Regions from separate parts of the Jeotgalibacillus aurantiacus genome, predicted to be linked through region 2. Evidence: riboswitches for the same ligand, from Rfam matches in the RefSeq annotation. Region 2 holds a riboswitch; each other region holds the start of a gene.
The links. Region 2 has a riboswitch for S-adenosylmethionine ahead of metK (methionine adenosyltransferase). Riboswitches for the same ligand answer to the same signal wherever they lie in the genome.
Positions count from the first base shown of each region.

Region 1: it holds a riboswitch for S-adenosylmethionine, as region 2 does, so the genes downstream of both, H7968_RS15875 (Na+/H+ antiporter NhaC family protein) here and metK (methionine adenosyltransferase) in region 2, are expected to answer to the same signal.
Region 3: it holds a riboswitch for S-adenosylmethionine, as region 2 does, so the genes downstream of both, H7968_RS14985 (bifunctional homocysteine S-methyltransferase/methylenetetrahydrofolate reductase) here and metK (methionine adenosyltransferase) in region 2, are expected to answer to the same signal.

Region 1 is NZ_JACNMS010000006.1:84,428-91,802, reverse strand. It holds gene H7968_RS15890 (PTS mannitol transporter subunit IICB) at 1-913, shown strand, start outside; gene H7968_RS18060 (hypothetical protein) at 1,047-1,178, opposite strand; gene H7968_RS15885 (hypothetical protein) at 1,202-2,404, opposite strand; gene H7968_RS15880 (RNA polymerase sigma factor) at 2,406-2,855, opposite strand; gene H7968_RS15875 (Na+/H+ antiporter NhaC family protein) at 2,996-4,309, opposite strand; SAM riboswitch class I at 4,428-4,530, opposite strand; gene H7968_RS15870 (MFS transporter) at 4,613-5,887, opposite strand; gene H7968_RS15865 (winged helix-turn-helix domain-containing protein) at 5,950-7,092, opposite strand; gene H7968_RS15860 (isochorismatase family protein) at 7,217-7,375, shown strand, end outside.
Region 2 is NZ_JACNMS010000004.1:13,546-20,920, forward strand. It holds gene H7968_RS12965 (Dps family protein) at 1-162, shown strand, start outside; gene H7968_RS12970 (DUF6154 family protein) at 208-441, opposite strand; gene H7968_RS12975 (hydrolase) at 591-968, shown strand; gene H7968_RS12980 (DUF6612 family protein) at 1,021-1,881, opposite strand; gene ytkD (RNA deprotection pyrophosphohydrolase) at 2,001-2,483, shown strand; gene H7968_RS12990 (alpha/beta hydrolase family protein) at 2,480-3,289, shown strand; gene H7968_RS12995 (DUF2584 domain-containing protein) at 3,273-3,515, shown strand; gene pckA (phosphoenolpyruvate carboxykinase (ATP)) at 3,953-5,545, opposite strand; SAM riboswitch class I at 5,856-6,000, shown strand; gene metK (methionine adenosyltransferase) at 6,157-7,356, shown strand.
Region 3 is NZ_JACNMS010000005.1:93,559-100,933, reverse strand. It holds gene metH (methionine synthase) at 1-2,165, opposite strand, end outside; gene H7968_RS14985 (bifunctional homocysteine S-methyltransferase/methylenetetrahydrofolate reductase) at 2,143-4,002, opposite strand; SAM riboswitch class I at 4,107-4,213, opposite strand; gene H7968_RS14980 (DUF4352 domain-containing protein) at 4,322-4,825, opposite strand; gene H7968_RS14975 (SOS response-associated peptidase) at 4,996-5,631, shown strand; gene H7968_RS14970 (TrkH family potassium uptake protein) at 5,701-7,020, opposite strand; gene H7968_RS14965 (potassium channel family protein) at 7,023-7,375, opposite strand, start outside.

The DNA of each region.
Region 1 (7,375 bases), on a different contig from region 2:
GATTCAAGCTCTTGTACAGACAGGCTTCCTGCCACTGCTTTCGTTAGTCAATGAACCTGCGAAAGTATTATTTTTAAATAACGTTATTGATCAGGGTATTTACTATCCGCTCGGCATGCAGGATACGCTTGACGCTGGAAAATCAATCTTCTTTACAGTTGCTTCAAACCCTGGACCGGGTCTTGGACTACTGCTTGCTTTCACGCTCTTCGGAACTAAAGTCGCAAGAAGAACAGCACCTGGTGCGATCGTCATCCACTTCCTTGGCGGTATTCACGAATTGTACTTCCCGTACGTATTAATGAAACCACTTACAATTATCGGAATGATTGCCGGTGGTATGTCCGGGATTGCTGTTTTCAGCTTTTTCGATGCCGGACTTGTAGCAGGACCTAGCCCTGGCTCTATTTTCGCTTATCTTGCCCTGACACCAAGAGGAAATTTCCTCGGCATCATTTCAGGTGTCTTAGTCGCTGCTGCTGTAACGTTTGCAGTAACATCGGTTATTCTAAAGCTTGATAAAAACACAGGTGATGAAGCTGACTTAACGAGCTCAATCGCTAAATCAAAATCGATGAAGGCTGAAGGAAAACAGTTAATGAACTTTTCAGCTGACGCTTCAACAACACAGGAAATCAGCAAGATCTCGTTCGCTTGTGATGCAGGTGCTGGAAGTAGTGCATTAGGCGCGACTACGTTTAGAAAAAAGCTGCAAAAGAAAGGTATTTCCAATATCGAAGTCAAGCATTACCGTATTGAGGATGTACCTGAATCATCAGACATCATTGTTGTTCACAAGAATTTATCGGATCGCGCAAGAATGGCACACGGTGATAAGAAAATCATCACGATTGAAAGTTACCTGAATGATCCGAGTCTCGATGAGCTTTTAGATCAATTAAGTAAGGATTAAGCCTTTGCCTCTCATTTTATTCGTAAACGCAAAGCTCCCTACCAGACTTTATCACGATGAAGTCTGGTAGGGAGCTTACTTTTTATTCATTTGTCACAAATAAACGATTCTTCTAAATCGCTCAGGCTAATTGCTAAAAAATACTCCACATCTCGTCTTTATTGACCTTACGTTTTCTTACCCGCTTTGCCAATCTCTGCTCCTCAACCTGCTTACGGCGGTCATTCATCTTGCTTTCGATGAGGCTTCTGTCCTGATAGTACATCTCTACGTTCACCTGCCTTCTGTTTACAAGCTGAGTTCACCATAATTCGCAACATCATAGTCAGAATCAGCCGGCTGTTCAGCACCTTCCACACTACCTTCTTTTAATCGGAGAAGCGCTTTAACCGCTCCTCTGATCTCGGGTGTATCTGCTATCATTGTGCCCAAAAGGTCGATGTGTTTAATCGTCGTTTTGAGTTCTGAGATATCCAGATCTTCTCCAAATCTAAGCTTTCCAGCTACAATGAGCGTGACCGGTTTATCGTAGGCTGCATACTCTTCTGTGGCCCACTGTTCTTCGTTTTCAATCAGCACGTATTGTCCCTCATATGATAGGATTTCAGCCTCAATATTTGTCTTCTCATAGAGCAGATCCTCAAGATTTTCATCTACAACCACAATAGAGGTCGTCTGGATTTGATCAATCGCCTGCTCCAACTGCTCACGGGTCACATCTTTTTCGAAATAGATCGGTTTTGATGTCATGAGCTTTGCTCCTTTGAGGCGGCGCAACGTACGTGCTGAATAAGACTGTGATGAAGTCAGTAAAGTAAAACCTTCCGGGATTTTGACTGTTTCCCCGTTAACCGTGTGTGAAAGAGCGAATACAGCTGATTCCTGAGATTCATGGAAATACAACAATCCATTTACAGTGAGGTGTTCAATCTTTGTTTTTAATTGTTCAAGAGATAAGTCTTTTGCAAGAGTCAACTTTCCATTTACCGTCAGCTTAACAGAAGACTGTATTGAATCGAGGTATGCGTTATTCAGCTCATGTTTCCCATTGATTGTTCTTGGCTTTTCACCTGAATACGTTTCAGACATGCCAGTCATATGCTTTACTTTGCTTTGAATGATTCCCTGCAAATGTACCGGGGAGACTATCGAGCCAACAACATATAGTCCTTCGATTTTACCTTGAAGGTCTTCTTCTTCAATGTCATCATCGAAAATAACACTTCCAACTGTAAGTAATTGAACGGGGTCCGCAATTGACTGAAGGTATTGCCGTGACAGAACGGTTTCACCTGTAAGGGTTTGAAACTCTCCATTTATTTCAATGCTTGCCCCAACGTTTTTACTTTTTAAAGAAGATAACAAGTGAGCCGTCTCTCTCGAATAAATAATACAACCTACATTTTCAATGCTTTCGATTTCAGAGACCGTTTTCTCCGTCGCTTTCGTTAAATTGATGACTCCTACATTCCCAATTCGCTGCTTTTTCATGTTAATCTTCCTCCAATTTCTTTTTTAATTGTTTCAACGCCTGACTTAATTTGTAGCGGACCGTAGCGGCAGGCAGATGCAGCTGTTGACCAATTTCTTTACTTGATAATCCAATCCAGTACCGCTTAAAGATAATATCCTTGTATTCCTGTGACAGATCGGCAAGTAATTCAGTGACCTCAATATGAGTAAATCGCTGATCCAGTCTGATTTGCTCAAAGTCATCCTCCCACCCTGTCAGCCGCTGCTCTTTTCTCCGTTCATCAACCAGCTGATTTTTCATCACCCGGAAGAACCAGGCACGCTGTTTATAAACAGGCAGTTCCTGAAGCATACTTTCATGAGCAAGCGATTTGATCACAGCCTGCTGAATCAGGTCATCTGCTTCCTGTTCATGTCTTGCAATTGACCTGGCAAACCTGCGCAGATTAGTTTCCAATTCCAGATACAACTCACTGGACTCCATCGGCTTCACTCACTTTTTCGTGGTTTCATGTATATAACGTTTCGGCATCGGAAAGTGTTGGACCTTTTTTAAAAATAATTTTCCCCATAGAAAAAAGCTCCCCTCAAAGAGAGAAGCTTTTCACCTTAATCCTCCACCACACCAGGTGTTTTAAATCTCGGGAATTGAATAGCGATCGCAATGATTCCTGACAATGCGATCAGCATTGGATAAATACAGAACGGTACAATCTCCACAGGAGAAATGCCCGCTACACCTGCTACTGCAAGCAGCTGTGCACCGTATGGAATCAGCCCCTGCACAGAGCTTGAGAAAATATCAAGCAGACTCGCAGATCTTCTATTGTCGATACCAAAACGTTCTGAGATCTGTCTTGCAAGCGGACCTGCCGTAATAATTGAGATCGTATTGTTCGCTGTTGCGAAATTCACCGTACTTACGAGGCCGGCAATCCCTGCCTCTCCACCGCGCTTGGAATTGACTCGTTTTGTAACAGACTGAAGCAGAAATTCAATGCCGCCATTCTGTTTGATGAGTTCCACCAGTCCACCAAGTAAAATCGCAATCATCGCAAGCTCAAACATATTAGAGAATCCTGTTCCAATCAGTTCGATCAAGGTCAGCAAACTGAATTCACCAAGTCCTAGACCTACAATTCCAGCAAAAATAATACCGCCAAGCAAAACAAGAATGACGTTTGCTCCTGCAATCGCAAAGATCAGTACGCCTAAATACGGAAGCACCTGCAGGAGATTATAAGGATTCGATTCCTCCAATGAGGCACTTGATCCCGTTGTCATCACAGCGAAAATGATTGCTGTAATGATCGCAGCCGGAAGAACGATTTTAACATTTGCTTTAAACTTATCCTTCATCTTCGTTCCCTGCGTGCGTACTGCTGCAATGGTCGTATCTGAGATAATGGACAGATTATCACCAAACATCGCGCCACTCACAATCGCACCCATCGCCAGCGCAACACCGATATCTGTCTGCTCTGATACACCAAGTCCGATCGGTGCCAGCGCCACAATCGTACCTGTAGAAGTCCCCATAGAAATAGAGATAAAACATCCTATAATAAATAATCCGACGATCAACAGATTCTGCGGTAAAAAGGACAGTCCAAGATTGACCGTCGAATCTACTGCACCAGCACCATCAGCAACGGATGCAAAAGCTCCTGCTAAAAGAAAGATAATGACCATCAAAATAATATTCGGATGACCTCCACCCTTAGACAGCTGCATCACCTTCGTCTGAAAATCAGTTTTGCGATTCATCAGTAAGGCGACCAAAATCGCAATAAATAAAGCAACCAGCACAGGCATTAAATAAAAATCACCCGTGATTACACCTGAACCAATAAATAATAAAATAAATATGCCAAACGGAATCAGAGCAAGCGGATTACTCTGAGGTATTTCCTGATTCGTCATAAGAATGCACCTCCAACCTTTTGTTTTAACAAATCCTATAAACTTCAAACCTGCGGCCAAACAAAAAAGCTTCTCCCATAAGAAAAGGAAGAAGCTTTTAATCAAAAGCAAACCACTTTTCTTATCTCCCAGGCTCATGCCTGCTGGAATTGGCACAGTACTCATCCAAGTCTGCTGCCGAGGCTTCAAAGGGCCAGTCCCTCCACCTCTCTTCATAAGAAGGTCTTGCAGGTATTTAATTTATTGTTGAATGATAAAAGATTTAAAAAAGGATGTCAACGGATCTTGATAACTTCGGAAGATTCATATTATTTCGTCGCTGATTACCTGAGCGGCTGAAACCGTTTCCTTCCATAATACATTTCTAAGGGTAAAAGCAACCATCCCTATAAGCAAGCAAAATAACCCCACAAACATAAAAACCGCACCTGCACCGAATAACCTGACAAGTATCCCACCGATTAATGGGCCAACTACAACACACAAGCTGCATATGGTCTGATTAATACCTGATACTCTCCCAATATTCTCTTTCGAAGTATGCTTATGGATGATATATTGAAATCCCACCGAGTATAAACCCACACCAAGACCAATGATAGCACCGAAAATGATGGGCTGCCATAAAGGGAATCCTGCCTCAAGTAATCCAATTCCTCCAAATCCAATTCCAACGCAGGCAAGACTTCCACCCATGAGCCAACCGTAATCCCGCAGATTTGAAAATCGATTTAACAGCACAATCATGACAACGGCACCCGCTCCGGAAGAGGCAAACAGATAACCGATTAATTCAGGTTGATCAGGTGACAGCTCTCTGAACCATGTAGTGAATTGAATATCAATCATCTGGATTGTAAGTAAACCTAAAAAAGCGAGCATAAAGCTGACCCATAGTGGACGGCTGGTAAAAATGATCAGCCAGCCTTCACGCCATGAAATCCAAAAATCACCTCTATTATTGTGAGCCATAGCATAAGAATCTTTTTCAAACACTGAATATTCTCTTCTCATACTGAATAAAACAAAACACGAAATAATGAGCATTATTGCGTTGATCAAAATACATATTTGCGGTGATACTGCTCCTGCTATCACTCCTCCAATTAACGGTGCTGCAATTTTAGAAAACTGCAGCATGATTCCATTTAAAGAAAAAGCCTGGAAAAGCTGATGCTCTGGCACCACCTCTTTTACCATCCCCTGTTGAGCAGGATAATGAATCAAATTCACCACTGATCTGCACGCAATGATGAGTAGCGCGAGCCATGGACCCGAAACGAAGACCAGCATAAGCGTCAACACCACACTGATAAGATCAGCCAAAAACATCATTTTCAGCTTGTCAGTCCGGTCGGCAAACACTCCTGAGAACTGACCTAATAGCGCTTGCGGCAATGCCATTGCAACGGGAATTAAAGCGATTAAAAAAGGATCTGCCTGCCAGACGAATCCAAATAAAATCATAATCGCGACAGCATCAAAATAATTTCCCATGACAGAAATTGAATAAGACGAAAACATCTTTACAAACAAACGATTGCCCCAAATAGAACGATCTAATTTACCTGCTGACATATAACAATCACCCTGCTTCCTGATTAATATCATCAGTTTAGTGGCTCAATGTCAGAGGATGATCAAATGAACAGATTCAGACGCTGTTTTACCAGACTTACCTTTCGATCCGGCAAATACTCCCGTTTCATTTCGTCTGCATTTGCTTTTAAAAGCATAAATAATTCTTCATCCAATTTAAGTTTATCTAGTAAGAGAAGCGTGATTTCAAAGTAAAAAAAGAGATGAGATGTAAACTTTGTATTTTTCACCACATGATATCCCTGCTCTATATCCTCACGACCTTTTTTAAACGAGCCCCGCTGGAGATGGAGAATTCCAGTGATCACATAAAATATGCCAAGCTCCCTTTGCAAAGGATTATTCTGATAAAACTGTTCCATCTCAATAAATAGTCGATTAAATTCACTCGTTTCTCCACCGCATAGCAATAGAATCAACTTAAAATTCATAAGGGAAGGGTTAAATCCGTGATCAGATTTCAGCAGTTCAGGGTATTTTAACGTCATCGACTTAAACTGTCGATCAGCTTTTTTAAGGTCTTGATCCATTACAAATAAATAAAACAAACCTAATGTCTCAGCTTCAAAATGTGATCTTTCAGAAAACACCTCTTTCTCGAGTCCACGCTGAATATACTGAATGGCTTCACGAAAATTGCCAGTCTGAGTGTGATAAATATGAATCATGTAATACAGTTTTTGATCCATATTGGCATGATCATTGATGAACCAGTCAATATCAGCCTTCATAAAGGCAAAAACAGGCTTATATTCTTCCGGAACCATAAACCCTAAATGCTTTTCCTCAATAAACGTTTGCATGGCTTCTCCATGACCAAATAGATGATATCGCTTAATCAGACCTTCAAGCATCTTATTTATTTCCGGATCCTGATAGGCTGCGTCATCCATTCCAACATCAATTTTCTTCAACACATACCCATGACCTTTTACGGTCTCTATCACAATAAAATCAGACAGCTTCTTCAGTTTCTTCCTCACACGGTAAATATGATCATCCACCGTTCTGTCTGTAGGCGCATCCATCGGCCAAACCGCATCGAGCAGCTGAGACCTCGAAAATACCTGGTCGGCACGTTCATAAAGAAACTGTAAAAGAAAAAATTCTTTTCTTAATAATTGAACTTGAGTGCCTTTATACGATGCAGTATAGTCTGCAAGATTAAAGGTTAGTTGAGACATAAAATCACCTTTTATAACAAGTTTTCTTTTATTATATCGATAATTCTTGATTACGTGGAAATTAAAGGAGATTTCACCCGGATAACAGAATAGTAGCATGAGGAACAGGAAAGGACCAGTCAAATTGAAACATGCTTTAATCGTCATTGATGCCCAGCAGGAGCTGATTGAAGGAAATGAACAGGAAGCTGGCATTGTAAATAAGGAATTATTGATCAAAAATATCAACTTTGTCATTCAAAAGGCGCTTGATGCTGAAAGTAAGATTATTTTTATCTGTGAT
Region 2 (7,375 bases):
GAGGCACTTTACGATGACTTTGAAACGCTTATGAATGATTTAAAAACAGGTATGGAGCTTGCACAGAAGGATGATGATGAAATGACCAGCGATATGCTGCTGTCCATTCACCAGAGTCTTGAGAAGCATGCCTGGATGTTAAGATCGTTTCTTGGTAAATAAAAATAGGCGGGACGCTCCAACGGAGCCTGTCCCGCCTATTTCGTATTAATGATAAAAAGAAGTATCATCTGCATATTTTTCCATACGGCCCTTTAATGATTCAACTATGTAAAGGCGTATGAAATAAGCAAGTTCCTCTTCCGGAAGCTCTTTGACCATATCAATCAGCTCGTTGTAATCCAGCTGCTCAAGAATGGTAAAAGCAATAATATCAAAGTCCTCCTGAGTGCCGCGTATTTTTCCTTTATACATTTCAAAAATCTCGTCTACGAGTTTCATTCAGTCGTCCCCATTTCCTTTGATGTAATTAGTATGAGAGAGATCATGGGTGTCGTTTGTCTTAGAATAACTATACCCGGTCAAGTTGAAGATAATCATATTTTTAGCATACAGATGTCTGGGCATACTTTCTTTATAGGAGGGATGATATGGAACAGGAGAAAAAAACGTATTATGTATCAGTTGCCAGAGGAGAAATACTGAGGAGCGGCACGGATTCACCTTATGAATTTGTCGTTTATGCAACGGATGATGAAATTACGGAACTCAGAATGCTGTTTGATCGTGGGGAGGATGCCTCAATGGAAGGATTCGTGAGAGCACAGACCCCATTTGTACCGTACCATGACGATGAACCGAATATGAAGTCTGACTCATTGTTGATCCGCATATACAGACTGATCGGGGAAATAGGAGATGAGGAAGCAAGAAACCATATCAAATCGATGGGTCTAAAAGAACCGACTGCCGATCATCCTTATATCGGTGTTGGGGAAGAGGATCTGGAAGAAAAGCGTTCGGAATAATCAATCATCCCCTCTAAAAAAATTTTTAGAGGGGATTCATCGTTTTTTGTTATTACATTTCCATTTCTACAGCACTGTCCAATACTTCCTGCGGCACAGTAATTTCGTCAACTGTGTTATATTCTGTGTACTCGGACTCCAAGTGCTGTTTAATAGACATCGTTTCACCTTCCATGTCCATATTCATTGTCATATCCAACACAAGAGACTCCATCAGATAATCATCTTTTGAGATGACGATTTCATATTTTACATCCTCAAATGTTGTCGTTTCAAACAGTTCTTCAACAGACATCCCCATGCCCATCTCAGGCATCATTTCTCCTGCCTGATCAATCAGAAACTCACTAAACTTTTCTCCGGATGCATTGAGGGTTAAAATATAGGAAGAGTCGTTTTGCTCAAATGAGAAATCGTCCATGAACGGTTCAAGTGCTTCTATTTGAGCGGCTGGATCTGACTGTTGCTCACTCATTTGAAGAAATTGATCAGACATTTCCTTAGGCAGTTTCATCCATTGTTCTGAGGCAGGATCATACATAAAGAACCCATCCTGTGTAATATAAGACTCCATCTCAGTTTCAGGCAGCATGGCTTCTTCAGCACCTTCACCGGACATGCTTGTTGTTGTGACCTGATACATCGCGAGTGGATCAGCAGTCATTTCCACATCAGAGCTGGATGTTGTGTCAAATGTCATATCTTCTCCACTGATTGTCATGGTCTGATCAATATTCATCGTGGATTTGAGGCTCGAAATGTCGTTACTAGCCTCAATGGATTTTTCAAATACTTCCTGCAGTGTCATATCAGATGCTTCTTCTGTGCCTTCTGTAGGCTCGGCAGATTCGGTACACGCTGCAAGTAATAAAGCTAATGAAGCAGACGCAGCATAGATTGGCCATTTTTTCATCTTATATCATCTCCTGTAATGTTGTTATGTTTATCGTACAGTATAGATACGGGTATAAATAGATAAAGTTTCATAAAAATCCTAAAAAATAGAATTTCCTGTCGAAAGTAGGTGCCTGAATGTTTCGATTTCTGGATTATTATCAAAACAATGTTGATTTTTCATATGATCAAAACCCGTTTTCCAGCACACCTGCACATGTCTGGATCGTGACGCGATACAAAGGTAAGTGGGTATTAACCAAACATAAAAAACGCGGCCTTGAGTTTCCTGGGGGTAAAGTGGAGCCGGGGGAAAATCCTGAACAGGCTGCACGAAGAGAGATCAGGGAAGAGCTTGGAGCAGAAGCAGGGGAATTACATTATATCGGACAATATAAAGTACATCTTGATACACCGATCATCAAAAATGTTTTTTTTACAGAGCTTCAGTCCTTTTATGATCAGGACGACTTTCATGAGACAGAAGGGCCGGTGCTGACACAAGATGATCTCGTTGAAAAGCAGCAAGACGATGCCTACAGCTTTATCATGAAGGATGATGTGCTGAAGCACTCGCTGGCTTTCCTGAATCAGCTTGATAAAGGGAGAGCTAAAATATGAACGATGGTGTTGAATTAACCAGAAATCCCTATCCTTCACCGGTTGCCTCCGTCAAAATGCATGAAGTGATTTACTGGTCAGACGGCCTTCGGGTAAAAGGACTTTTAGCTGAGCCTGCAGAAGAAGGGATATATGATGCGTTTCTCTACTTGCGTGGAGGGATCAAGGGAGTAGGTATGGTCAGACCCTCAAGAATTGCCCAGTTTGCCCAGCAGGGTTTCGTTGTTTTTGCCCCTTATTACCGGGGAAACAGAGGGGGAGAAGGCAACGAGGATTTTGCCGGGGAAGACCGTCATGACGTATTCTCAGCAGCTGCCTATTTACGAGATCATCCATCTGTAAACGGGCGGCTGCATATCTTCGGATTCTCCCGCGGAGGCGTCATGGCGCTGCAGGCAGCCGTAGAACTCGAACATGTCACTTCTTTGGTCACTTGGGGCGGCGTATCAGATATGGAACTGACGTATGATGAAAGAAAAGACATGAGAAGAATGATGAAAAGAGTCATTGGCGGTTCTCCTAAAACTCAGCCCGAATCTTATAAATGGCGAACACCGCTCTACGATGCAGAGCGTATTCAATGTCCGGTTCTGATTATACATGGCGTATTAGATACAAATGTAACTTTCGAACACGCCTTGAGACTTGAAAATCGTCTGAAGGAACTCGGTAAACACTGCGAAACGTGGTATTATGAACACTTCGATCATAATTTTCCACCGCTTGAAAACCTGGGAGTAGTAAGGAAATTAACGACATGGATGAAACAGCAGAAAGGAGTGAACGGTCATGGGGATGCCTCTTGAAATGAACACAATGATTGTCACAAAAGGAAAAGAAGTGCGTCAGCAGGAAAACTTTTTTCAGCTGGTCAAGGACGGATACAGGCTTTATCCAATGCATGTGCCTCTTGAAGTGCGCAAAACAATTGAAGGTGAACTAAAAGGAACCGCAGAAATACACCGCCTCGAATGGCGCGACCAGGCAACGATTATTTCGTATGAACTTAAGACATTGCAGTCGAGTAACTAAAAAGAGTCCATAATTGGGCTCTTTTTAACTAGAAGGTAGTTTTCGAAAGCCGTGCCGGGACATTCCTCATACCTAGAAGAAGATAGAAAAAACCGGGCTGGGGGACATCCTCCGCTTTCCATGGCCGGGCGGTGAACCCCTTGCGCTTCGCACAAGGTTTTCACCTGTCCCTTTCCGCCATAGGAGTCTGCGGATGTCCCCCAGCCCTCATACAGTTTTTATAGTCTCTTTGGTTTGTGCACTTCGAGTTGTATTCCTAAATGATTTGATAATTTTAAAAATTGTGCAGAAAGTTTGCTAGTCCCTGCCTGTCACATCTAGACAAAGGAGCGAAGGAATGTCCCGGCAGGTTTCGTAGAATAACAAGCATTAAAAAAGAGCCCTGTTAAGGACTCTTTTTTTCTATGTGTACGTTCGTTGATTGACCCCAATCAGTATTAAATAACTGGACCGCCAAGCTCAGCGATTTTTTCATCAACGGTCGTAAACTTCTTAAAGTTTTCTTTGAATTTCTGTGCAAGCTCCATTGCTTTTGCTTCATAAGCTTCCTCGCTCGGCCATGCAAAACGTGGAACGAGTACATCATCCGGAACACCTGGAACGTGAAGCGGTGTTTCAAGACCAAATAGTCCGTTTTTCGTTGTTTCAGCGTTTCTCAGTTCACCGTGAAGGGCTGCACGGACCATGGCTCTTGTGTAAGCAAGTTTCATGCGGGATCCGGTTCCGTAGGCGCCACCTGTCCAGCCAGTGTTAACGAGAAACACTTCTACATCATGAGCTTCCATTTTCTTACCTAGCATTTCAGCATAAACGGTTGGTTTCAATGGCAGAAACGGTGAGCCGAAGCAGGTTGAGAATGTTGCTTCCGGTTCAGTGATGCCACGCTCTGTTCCGGCAAGCTTTGATGTATATCCGCTTAGGAAATGATACATCGCCTGTTCTTTCGTTAATTTCGAAATCGGAGGCAGTACGCCAAACGCATCAGCTGTCAGGAAAATGATCGTATTTGGATGTCCCGCTCTGCTTGGGTCCACGATATTATCCATTGCCTGTAGCGGGTAAGCGGCACGCGTATTTTCTGTCAGTGATGAATCATCGTAATCAGGTTCTTTCGTATCAGGATCCAGCACAACGTTTTCAAGTACGGATCCGAAGCGGATCGCGTTATAAATCTGTGGCTCTTTTTCCTTTGAAAGCTGGATGCACTTTGCGTAGCAGCCGCCTTCAATATTGAACACGCCGTTATCAGACCAGCCGTGCTCATCGTCCCCGATTAAGCGGCGGTCAGCGTCTGCCGACAGCGTTGTTTTTCCTGTACCGGAAAGTCCGAAGAACAGGGCAACATCACCTTCAGCTCCAACATTGGCTGAGCAGTGCATCGGCATAATATCCTTTTGCGGAAGCAGGTAGTTCATGACAGAGAAGATTGACTTTTTCATTTCTCCGGCATATTCCGTTCCGCCGATCAGGATGGTACGCTGCTCAAATGAAACGACGATAAATGTTTCAGAACGGGTGCCGTCTTTAGCCGGATCGGCTTTTAAAGACGGAGCGGACAAAATGGTAAATGGTGACTCTGTCGGGCTGCTCCAGCTCTCATCTTTTTTCGGGCGGATAAAGAGCTGATGGGCAAACAGGTTATGCCACGCGCGCTCATTTACGACACGGATTGGTAATCTTGAATCAAGATCGGCACCGGCAAACCCTTCAAATACGAAGAGCTCTTCTTTTTCTGACAGATGTGCAAGAACCTTTTCATATAGACGCTCGAAAGATTCCTGTGAAATTGGCTGGTTGACATTGCCCCAGTCAATCTGATCACGTACAGACGGCTCATCAACGATGAATTTATCTTTAGGTGAGCGGCCGGTATATGTACCTGTTTCGGCACGGACTGCTCCGGTTGAGGTTAATGTTCCTTCTTCACGCATAAGGACTTTTTCAGTCAGCTGAGGAACAGATAAGTTTTTATGAACATTGTTCCCTGCAAGAAGTTCCTGAAGGTCTGATGAATTCCGGATTGTTGTCATTGCATTCCCACCCTTTTTTAAAAATGGTTATCCCTTTGTTCGAAATTAGTATAACACATTAACTTAAATAGTCTATACTAATTAATCGAATTTACAGGATTGTCACAGAAAAAGTTCCTGGTTGCTTAAGTAAAAATACTTCACCTATTAAACATAACATTTTCCAGCCCTGAATTGAAAGCCCTTACATTATAATGAAATAAAGAAGAAATCTGTTCGTATTTTCTGACATTTATCGTGACTCTGTTTCTGAAAAAGTAAGTGTTGACATCACCCGGCTGTTTCCGTATGATTGTTCTTTGAACGGATACTCTTATCCCGAGCTGGTGGAGGGACAGGCCCTATGAAACCCAGCAACCTGCTCTGCAAAAAAGCGAACAGCTTTTGCGGTAAAACCATCACTTGAGCGAAGGTGCTAACCTGTAGCAAGACGAACTTGTCTTGAACGATAAGAGTGAAAGGCGATCTGACGAATGAACCTTTCCTCACAAACATGGGGAGAGGTTTCTTTTATTTTGGCCGATACTTGGAAGATCATAAAAGGTTAACGTTCGATCTCTAAGGGTAATGAGTACCGTCGACTATATACGCTTCACAAGGAGGAGACTTTCATGTCAACAAAACGTCATCTTTTTACATCCGAGTCCGTAACGGAGGGACATCCGGATAAAATTTGTGACCAGATTTCTGATTCAATTCTTGATGCCATTTTAAAGGATGATCCGAATGCCCGCGTGGCTTGTGAAACATCTGTAACGACGGGTCTTGTACTCGTAGCCGGAGAAATTTCAACATCTACTTATGTTGATATCCCGAAAATCGTGCGCGAAACGATTCGTGAAATCGGCTATACACGTGCAAAATACGGCTTTGACGCTGAAACATGTGCAGTACTGACATCAATCGATGAGCAGTCAGCTGACATTGCAGCAGGTGTTGACCGTGCCCTTGAAGATCGTGAAAGCAATATGACTGACGCTGAAATTGAATCAATCGGAGCGGGTGACCAGGGGCTGATGTTCGGCTTTGCCTGCAACGAAACAGAAGAGCTTATGCCTCTTCCAATCTCACTTGCACATAAACTATCCCGACGCCTGACAGAAGTACGTAAAGAAGACGTTCTTCCTTACCTTCGTCCGGACGGTAAAACACAGGTAACGGTTGAGTATGATGAAAATAACCAGCCTGTACGCATCGATACAATCGTTATTTCAACTCAGCACCACCCTGAAGTAAGCCTGGACCGTATCCAGCGCAATCTGAAGGAGCATGTCATCAAGCCGGTTGTGCCTGCACACCTGATCGATGACAATACAAAGTATTTCATCAACCCGACTGGCCGCTTCGTAATCGGAGGACCTCAGGGAGATGCAGGTCTTACAGGACGTAAGATCATCGTTGACACATACGGCGGTTATGCACGTCACGGCGGTGGCGCATTCTCTGGTAAGGATGCAACAAAGGTTGACCGCTCAGGTGCTTATGCAGCCCGTTACGTAGCGAAAAACATCGTAGCAGCAGGCCTTGCTGACAAATGTGAAGTACAGCTTGCCTACGCAATTGGCGTAGCACAGCCTGTATCTATTTCAATCGACACATTCGGAACAGGAACAGCAGATGAAGAAAAGCTGATCGAAGTCGTTCGCAACAACTTCGACCTTCGCCCGGCCGGCATCATCAAAATGCTTGACCTGCGCCGTCCAATCTACAAGCAGACAGCAGCATACGGACACTTCGGACGTAATGATCTTGACCTTCCATGGGAAAGAACAGACAAAGCTGACGTGCTTAAAGCGGAAGTAAACGCGTAATCATTTGTAAATAATGAAC
Region 3 (7,375 bases), on a different contig from region 2:
CCTTTTACCGTAGCGAGGAGTACCTTACCTTTAGAGGAAGAATCATCAGACGCTTCCATGTGCGGTTCAAGATAAGCAACAGCTGCTTTCATGACTTCAGCACTCTGTAACACCTCAGCTACAATCAGCTGATTGTCATTAAACAAGCGTCCAACCTCTTTCATGCCTGTCATCAAAGGGCCGTTAATGATGGATAGCGGCTCATCGTACTCAGTGAGCGCCTGCTCCAGATCCGGCAGCAAACCTTCTTTTGTACCTTCTACGACATAATAGGCAAGCCTCTCCGCAAGCGGCATATCCGGAAGTCCTGAAGCCGTTTCTTTCTTTTTACCACGGTAAAAGGCGGTAAATTCAGCGAGTGATTCATCAGTCGTATTGAATAACAGTTCTTCAGCCATTTTGACCTCAGCGGGATCAATAGAAGCGAAACGCTCCAGTTTCTCTGTATTGACAATCGCATAATCCAGACCTGCAAGTGTACAGTGGTACAGATACACGGCATTCAGCACCTCTCGGCCAACCGGAGGTAGACCAAAGGATACGTTACTGATGCCGAGCACGGTTTGCACCTGCGGGAAGGCCTCTTTTATGTGACGGATTCCTTCCACTGTTGCATTGGCTGAACCAATATACTGTTCATCCCCTGTTCCAACCGGGAAAACGAGCGGGTCAAAAATGATATCAGTCGGGTGAACACCGTAATCCTTTGTCAGAATGTCGTATGAACGCTTAGCGATTTCAAGCTTGCGTTCCGCTGATACACCCATTCCTTTTTCATCAATTGTTCCGACAACAAGTGCAGCACCATATTTTTTCGCAAGTGGTACAACTGCATCAAAACGTTCAAGCCCATCCTCTAAATTAATCGAGTTAATTATCGATTTACCTTGAGAATACCGAAGTGCTTTTTCAATTACCTTTTCGTCTGTAGAATCAATGACTAAAGGTACCTTCACTTTTTTGACAACCTCCTGCATGAAGGCTTCCATATCTTCTTCTTCATCGCGATCCGGGTCGGCCAGACAGATATCGATGACGTGTGCGCCTTTTTTCACCTGGGCACGGGCGATTTCCGATGCTTCCTCTATTTTCTTTTCCGCAATGAGGCGTTTGAACTTTCTTGAGCCAATGACATTTGTCCGTTCTCCGATCATCAGTGGTCTCATGGATGGATCATCATAGACAAGCGGCTCGATTCCTGACACGGTGTGATGCTTTTCAGGTCTCTGCTTACGCGGTTCATAATCCTTCATGACGTCCGCAATCGCTTTAATATGTGCAGGTGTCGTCCCGCAACAGCCGCCGACAATATTCAGCCAGCCCTTTTCAGCAAATCCTTTCAGCTTTCGTGCAAGCGTTTCAGGTGTTTCATGATATACACCCTCCTCATCCGGCAGTCCGGCATTTGGATAACAGCTGACATAAGACTGATTGATTTCAGATAACGAGCGGATATGGTCCTGCATAAATTCCGGTCCGGTCGCACAATTCAGTCCGACAGATACCGGGTTCATATGCTCAACACTGATATAAAAAGAATCAATCGTCTGTCCGGCAAGTGTTGTCCCCATCGGTTCAATGGTTCCGGAAATCATCAGTGGTAATTCTTTTCCGGTTTCTTCAAATGCCTGCTGAATACCGAGGTAAGCACTTTTTACGTTTAACAGGTCCTGACTTGTCTCGATCAGTAAAAGATCTGCGCCTCCATCAATCAGTCCGCGTGCCTGCTCTGCATACGACGCCTGAAGGTTTTCAAACGTTGTTCCACCGGTAACACTTAATGTTTTTGTTGTTGGACCCATTGCACCTGCTACAAAACGGGGACGTTCTTCAGTCGACCATTTATCTGCGGATTTCCGGGCTAATTCAGCACCAAGACGGCTCAATTCATAGGCGTCAGCCTGGATGTCATATTCTTCAAGCACGACGCTCATACTTCCGAAAGTATTCGTTTCAACAATATCCGCACCTGCTTCAAAATAAGCGTCGTGAATGTTTTCAATAACATCAGGACGGGTTCTGTTCAGGTTTTCATTACACCCTTCCAGTGCTTCTCCTCCAAAATCCTCCGCAGTCAGATTCGCTTCCTGAAGCATCGTTCCCATTGCACCGTCCATAATGAGAATGCGTTTTTCAAGCTGTTTAGTGAAGTTTGTTCGTGACATACTGATTCCCCCCGGCGCGTTTTGCTGCCTGTTCATTGGCATATCTCGTTAATTCAGCCGTCATTTCATATCGCATAAACGGCGTGATTAAATAAATTCCGTTAAATAAATCAAGCGCTGTGTCAATCAGAGATTTCGTCATCGCAATCCCTTCGCGGTGCGATTTTTCACGATCTCCTGATACAGCAGCCATCCGTTCCCTGACCTGATCCGTCAATTTAATCCCAGGTACTTCATTATGCAGGAAGTCTGCATTTTTGCTGCTTGTTAAAGGCATCAGCCCGATATACACAGGTTTTCCAAGATCCTTTACGGCTTCCGATGTTTCAATCAGCTTCTCTTCCGAAAAGACCGGCTGACTCATAAAGTAGTCTGCTCCAGCATCAATTTTCTTTTCCAGACGTTGTACAGCACGTTCCACACTCCGGACATTCGGATTAAAGGCGGCACCGATTGTAAAGGATGCTTTTTCACCGAGATCCTTACCGGACATCGACATTCCCTTATTCAGCTGGGCAATCATTTCAATCAGTTCAAATGATGACACATCATAGACAGAAGCGGCCCCCGGAAAATCACCTACCTTTGTCGGATCACCCGTAACGGCCAGAATATCATGTAACCCGAGTGTATGAAGTCCCATAAGGTGAGATTGAAGGCCAATCAGATTACGGTCACGGCACGTTAAATGGACAAGTGGCCGGACACCCTGCTGCTTGATCAGATAGCCGAGTGATTCGTTGGACACCCGAGGGCTTGCCAGTGAATTATCCGCAAGTGTCACCGCATCTGCACCGGCCTCACTCAGTGCTTTCGCTCCTTCCATAAATGAATCTGTGGACAGCTTCTTTGGAGGATCAAGCTCTACGATCACGGACTTTCTCCGGTTAACGATTTCCGTTAATGGTTCAGGCAGCTCTTTTGCCCGGTCTCTCACGATGATTGGTTCAATCGGCTGTGTAATCACTTTCTCACTGACAGGCTCTAATCCACTTAACGCCTCACTGAAGGAGCGGATATGCTCAGGTGTCGTACCACAGCACCCGCCTAATAAACGTACCCCCTGCTCCCTGAAAGATGGGGCAATCTCCTTAAAATAGGCAGCATTATTACTGTATTGAAGTGCACCATCTGTATAAGATGGCAGGCTTGCATTCGGATAACATGATAAATAAGCTCGCTCAGGCAGCGGAACCTGCTCAAGTGATTTCAACATGTGAAAAGGCCCCTGTCTGCAGTTCAATCCGACTACATCAGCTCCTGCCTGTTCGAGACGCAGCAGTGCTTCCGCCACTGACGTTCCATTTTGCATGACGCCAGGCTCCTGAACCGAGATCTGGGTAATAAGCGGAAGATCCGTTTCTTTACGGGCAATTTCAAGCACGGCTGACAGTTCCTCAAGGTCGTAATACGTTTCAAATAACAGCCCGTCCACTCCTTCTAAAAGCAAACAGTAAAGCTGTTCTCTGAAGGTTCGCTTAATTTCATTCAGTTCAATGGACTGAGGACGAAAGCTGCGAATCCCTCCTGAAGTCCCGAGAACAAATGTATCTTTACCTGCAGCCTTTTTGGCATTTCTGACCGCTGCAGTATTGATTTCCCTTACCTGTTCCTCAAGTCCGTATCGCTCAAGCTTGTGGTAGTTTGCGCCGTACGTATTCGTCTGAATAATGTCCGCGCCCGCTTCAATATAAGCACGATGGATTTTCTGGATATGCTCAGCCTGCGAAAGATTTAATTCCTCATAGCACTGATCCGTTCCATACGAATACAGGAGGGTTCCCATTGCACCGTCACCGATCAGGATGCGATTTTTCATTTCGTCTAATAAAGTCATGTTACTTCCCCTTCCGTATTCGTGGATCTTATCAAGGTTGTCTATACAAAAAGGCCTTCTTATCGCTTGAATAAGAAGACCTGTGTTAGAAAACGGAACAACTCTCCTTATCTTCCCCGTAAAAATACGGGATGGATTTAGCACCTTTTCACTTGTGTGATGGTTGCTGAGGTTTCGCAGGGCCTTGTCCCTCCACCTCTCTTGATAAGAATCCACACTATTTAGTTAATTATGATAACTCTACTAGACTAAAGCCCCTTCTGTCAACAGCAGAACCGCGATTAAACAGACTGTTCAGCAAATTGTAATGGTTGATGCATTAATCCAGTGAAGTAATGCCTGGCAGTCTCCATTCAATTTCCTCTTCGCCAAAAGTACCGAACAGCTTAAAGGCTGTAGTAGCAGATGCCTCAAATTGAAGTGATCCTTCAACTGTTTCACCGGCAGGCACTGTCCATTCAACCGGATCACCATAGGCAGATTTTTCCTCATCAGCCAGATCTGTTAAACGGAACTGATCACCTGTAATCACAGCTTCTTCCTCACCATTGTTCGTAATACTGAAACTGACTTCATAAACACGATTTGTTTCGTCGATTTGCTCTGTCACACCTGCACTGACAGCTGTCATCGTCAGATCACCCGTCTGAACCTCATCCTCTACAACATATAAAGCCGGCTCTGACGTTTCTTCAGGCGCTTCCGTTTCTTCTGTTGTCTCTTGTGCTGATTCAGCGTTACCAGCTGATTCGTCTGTTTCCTCTGAACATGCTGCAAGCATAAGTGATGCAGCAAGCGCAGATACTAACCAAAATTTCTTCATAATTGAACACCCTCCTAGATATGTAAAAATGACACTTCCTCATTATTATTCGCAATGCGAAATAAATCAACCATTTTCCTGTAAAAGGAAATAAGATTAAATCTTCTCTATCTTCGCAATGTTTTTATTATTTGTTACGATAGTGTTAGTAAATAAGGAGGGGAATTTACTTGTGTGGACGATTTTCTTTAACCGAAGCGCTTGAGGATTTAAAGGAATATTACCAATTCAATATGCGGGATGACTTTGATGTCTACCCACACATTAACCTTGCACCCAGCAATCAGGTAGCCGCTATTGTCAGTGTTGAAGGGAAGCGATACCCCGCTTATTTTCGCTGGGGGCTCATTCCGCCTTTTGCTAAAGATGAAAAAATCGGATACAAAACCTTTAACGCCCGGGCAGAAACCGTTTCTGAAAAGCCGAGCTTCCGCAGAGCCTTCCGATCTAAACGGTGCTTAATTCCCGCGAGCTCCTTTTACGAATGGAAGAAAACAGAGGAAGGGAACAAACAGCCTTATGAAATAAAACTTGTCAGCGGGGATCCATTAACGTTTGCTGGACTTTGGGAATCATGGCGAAACGAACAGAATGACCTGATCAGAAGCTGCACCATTATTACAACTGAGCCGAATAGCGCAATGAGCCAAATTCACGACCGCATGCCTGTCATTCTTTCACCTGACCAATTCGACCGATGGCTGAACCATGATGGAGATGTGGAAGAGTTAAACTATTTATTGAGTCCTTTTACAGGAGAGCTGAAAATCAGCAAAATTTCAGGAGAACGGTTTAAACGAAAATAAAAAGCTGAAAGACGCACATTGCGTTTTTCAGCTTTTTCGTTATGACATTCACTTGCTGAAAATAAACCATTACCCAGCAAGTACATCTGCTTTCGGATACTTAATTTTACGATAATCCGGTTTAGCGATTGAAAAGAATAAGGTTAACGGACCAACTTTTCCGATAAACATCACCAGCATTATTACATATTTACCCATATCTGATAAGTCAGGTGTAAGCCCCATTGATAATCCAACCGTTCCAAAGGCAGAAACCGTTTCAAATACAATCGGCAGGAAACCGGCACCATCCTCTGTATGCGTCATAATACTCAACGCTGCAATGATAAATAATACACTGCTCATGGCAATAGCAAGCGATTTAAAAATAATTTCCTGACGAATTTCGCGATCAAACATATGAATCTCTGTATTTCGTCTGAAGAACGCGACAGTAGCGAGCAAAATCACGATAAATGTCGTGAGCTTGATCCCGCCACCAGTTGATGCACTGCCTGCTCCTATAAACATAAGGATAATGATAAAAAGCAGGCTTGAATCATCCATAGAAGCAATATCAATAGAATTAAAGCCTGCGGTTCTCGGACTGACCGCCTGAAAATAAGCTGCCCATATTTTCTCATCCAGTGTCAGCCCACCAAGTGTGGCCGGGTTAGCAAATTCATTAAAGAATAAATAGATCATGGCAAAAATGTTGATGATCAGTGTACCTGATACCATCAGCTTGGTGTGAAGGCTCCATCTGCGAATGGATGTCGAACGGAACAAATCTACCAGGACAGTGAATCCGATTCCACCTAAAATAAATAATGCAGAAATCACAAGGTTAACCATAGGATTTCCCACATAGGACATCAGACTATCACTCAACAGCCCAAATCCTGCGTTATTAAAGGCTGATACCGCATGGAAAAGACTAAAGAATAATCCATCTTTCCATCCCATTTCAGGCACCCATACAGTAGATAAAAGCATGACCGCAAATAATTCTATTAATATTGAATAGATCATCAGCTGAATAGCAAGGCGGATAATACCACCTACAGCATTTTGGTTTAATGCCTGCTGAATGATCAGTCTTTCCTTGAATCCAATCTTTCTGCCAAGCATTAGAAAAACCACTACTGCAAACGTCATAATCCCAAGGCCACCAACTTGAATCAGGATCATAATAATCGTCTGACCGAACGTCGTATATACCGTTCCCGTATCAACGACCGCCAGACCTGTTACTGTCATGGCAGAAACAGCTGTAAAAAAAGCATCCTGCCAGCCGATCGGCGTAACGGTTGCTGCAGGAATTTTAAGTGCAGCGCCTCCAAGCAGGATTCCGGTTAAAAACAGGACAATCAAAAAAAGAGGAGGGTTCTGAAAAAGTTTTTTCTTCATCCCTACACCCCCTGCTTTTCAAACCGGTGTAGCTTTCTGTTCTCACCGATCACAATTAAAACGTCTCCTTCTTCTATACGGTCATCCCCGCTTGGAGAAACAAGCATATCGTGAGACCGGTAAATCCCTACTATATTGCAGCCAAAACGATTCCGGATATTAAGCTGCGCGATCGTTTTCCCCACAATTTTTTTGGTTGCTTTTATTTCTACCATGGAATGCTCTTCGGAAAGCTCCACATAGTCAATAAAATGATTGGAAGTCAGACGGTGGGCAATCCTGCGTGCCATATCCTTTTCAGGACGAATGACCCTTGTGGCACCGATCTTCTCAAGTACCTTCTGATGATAAATGC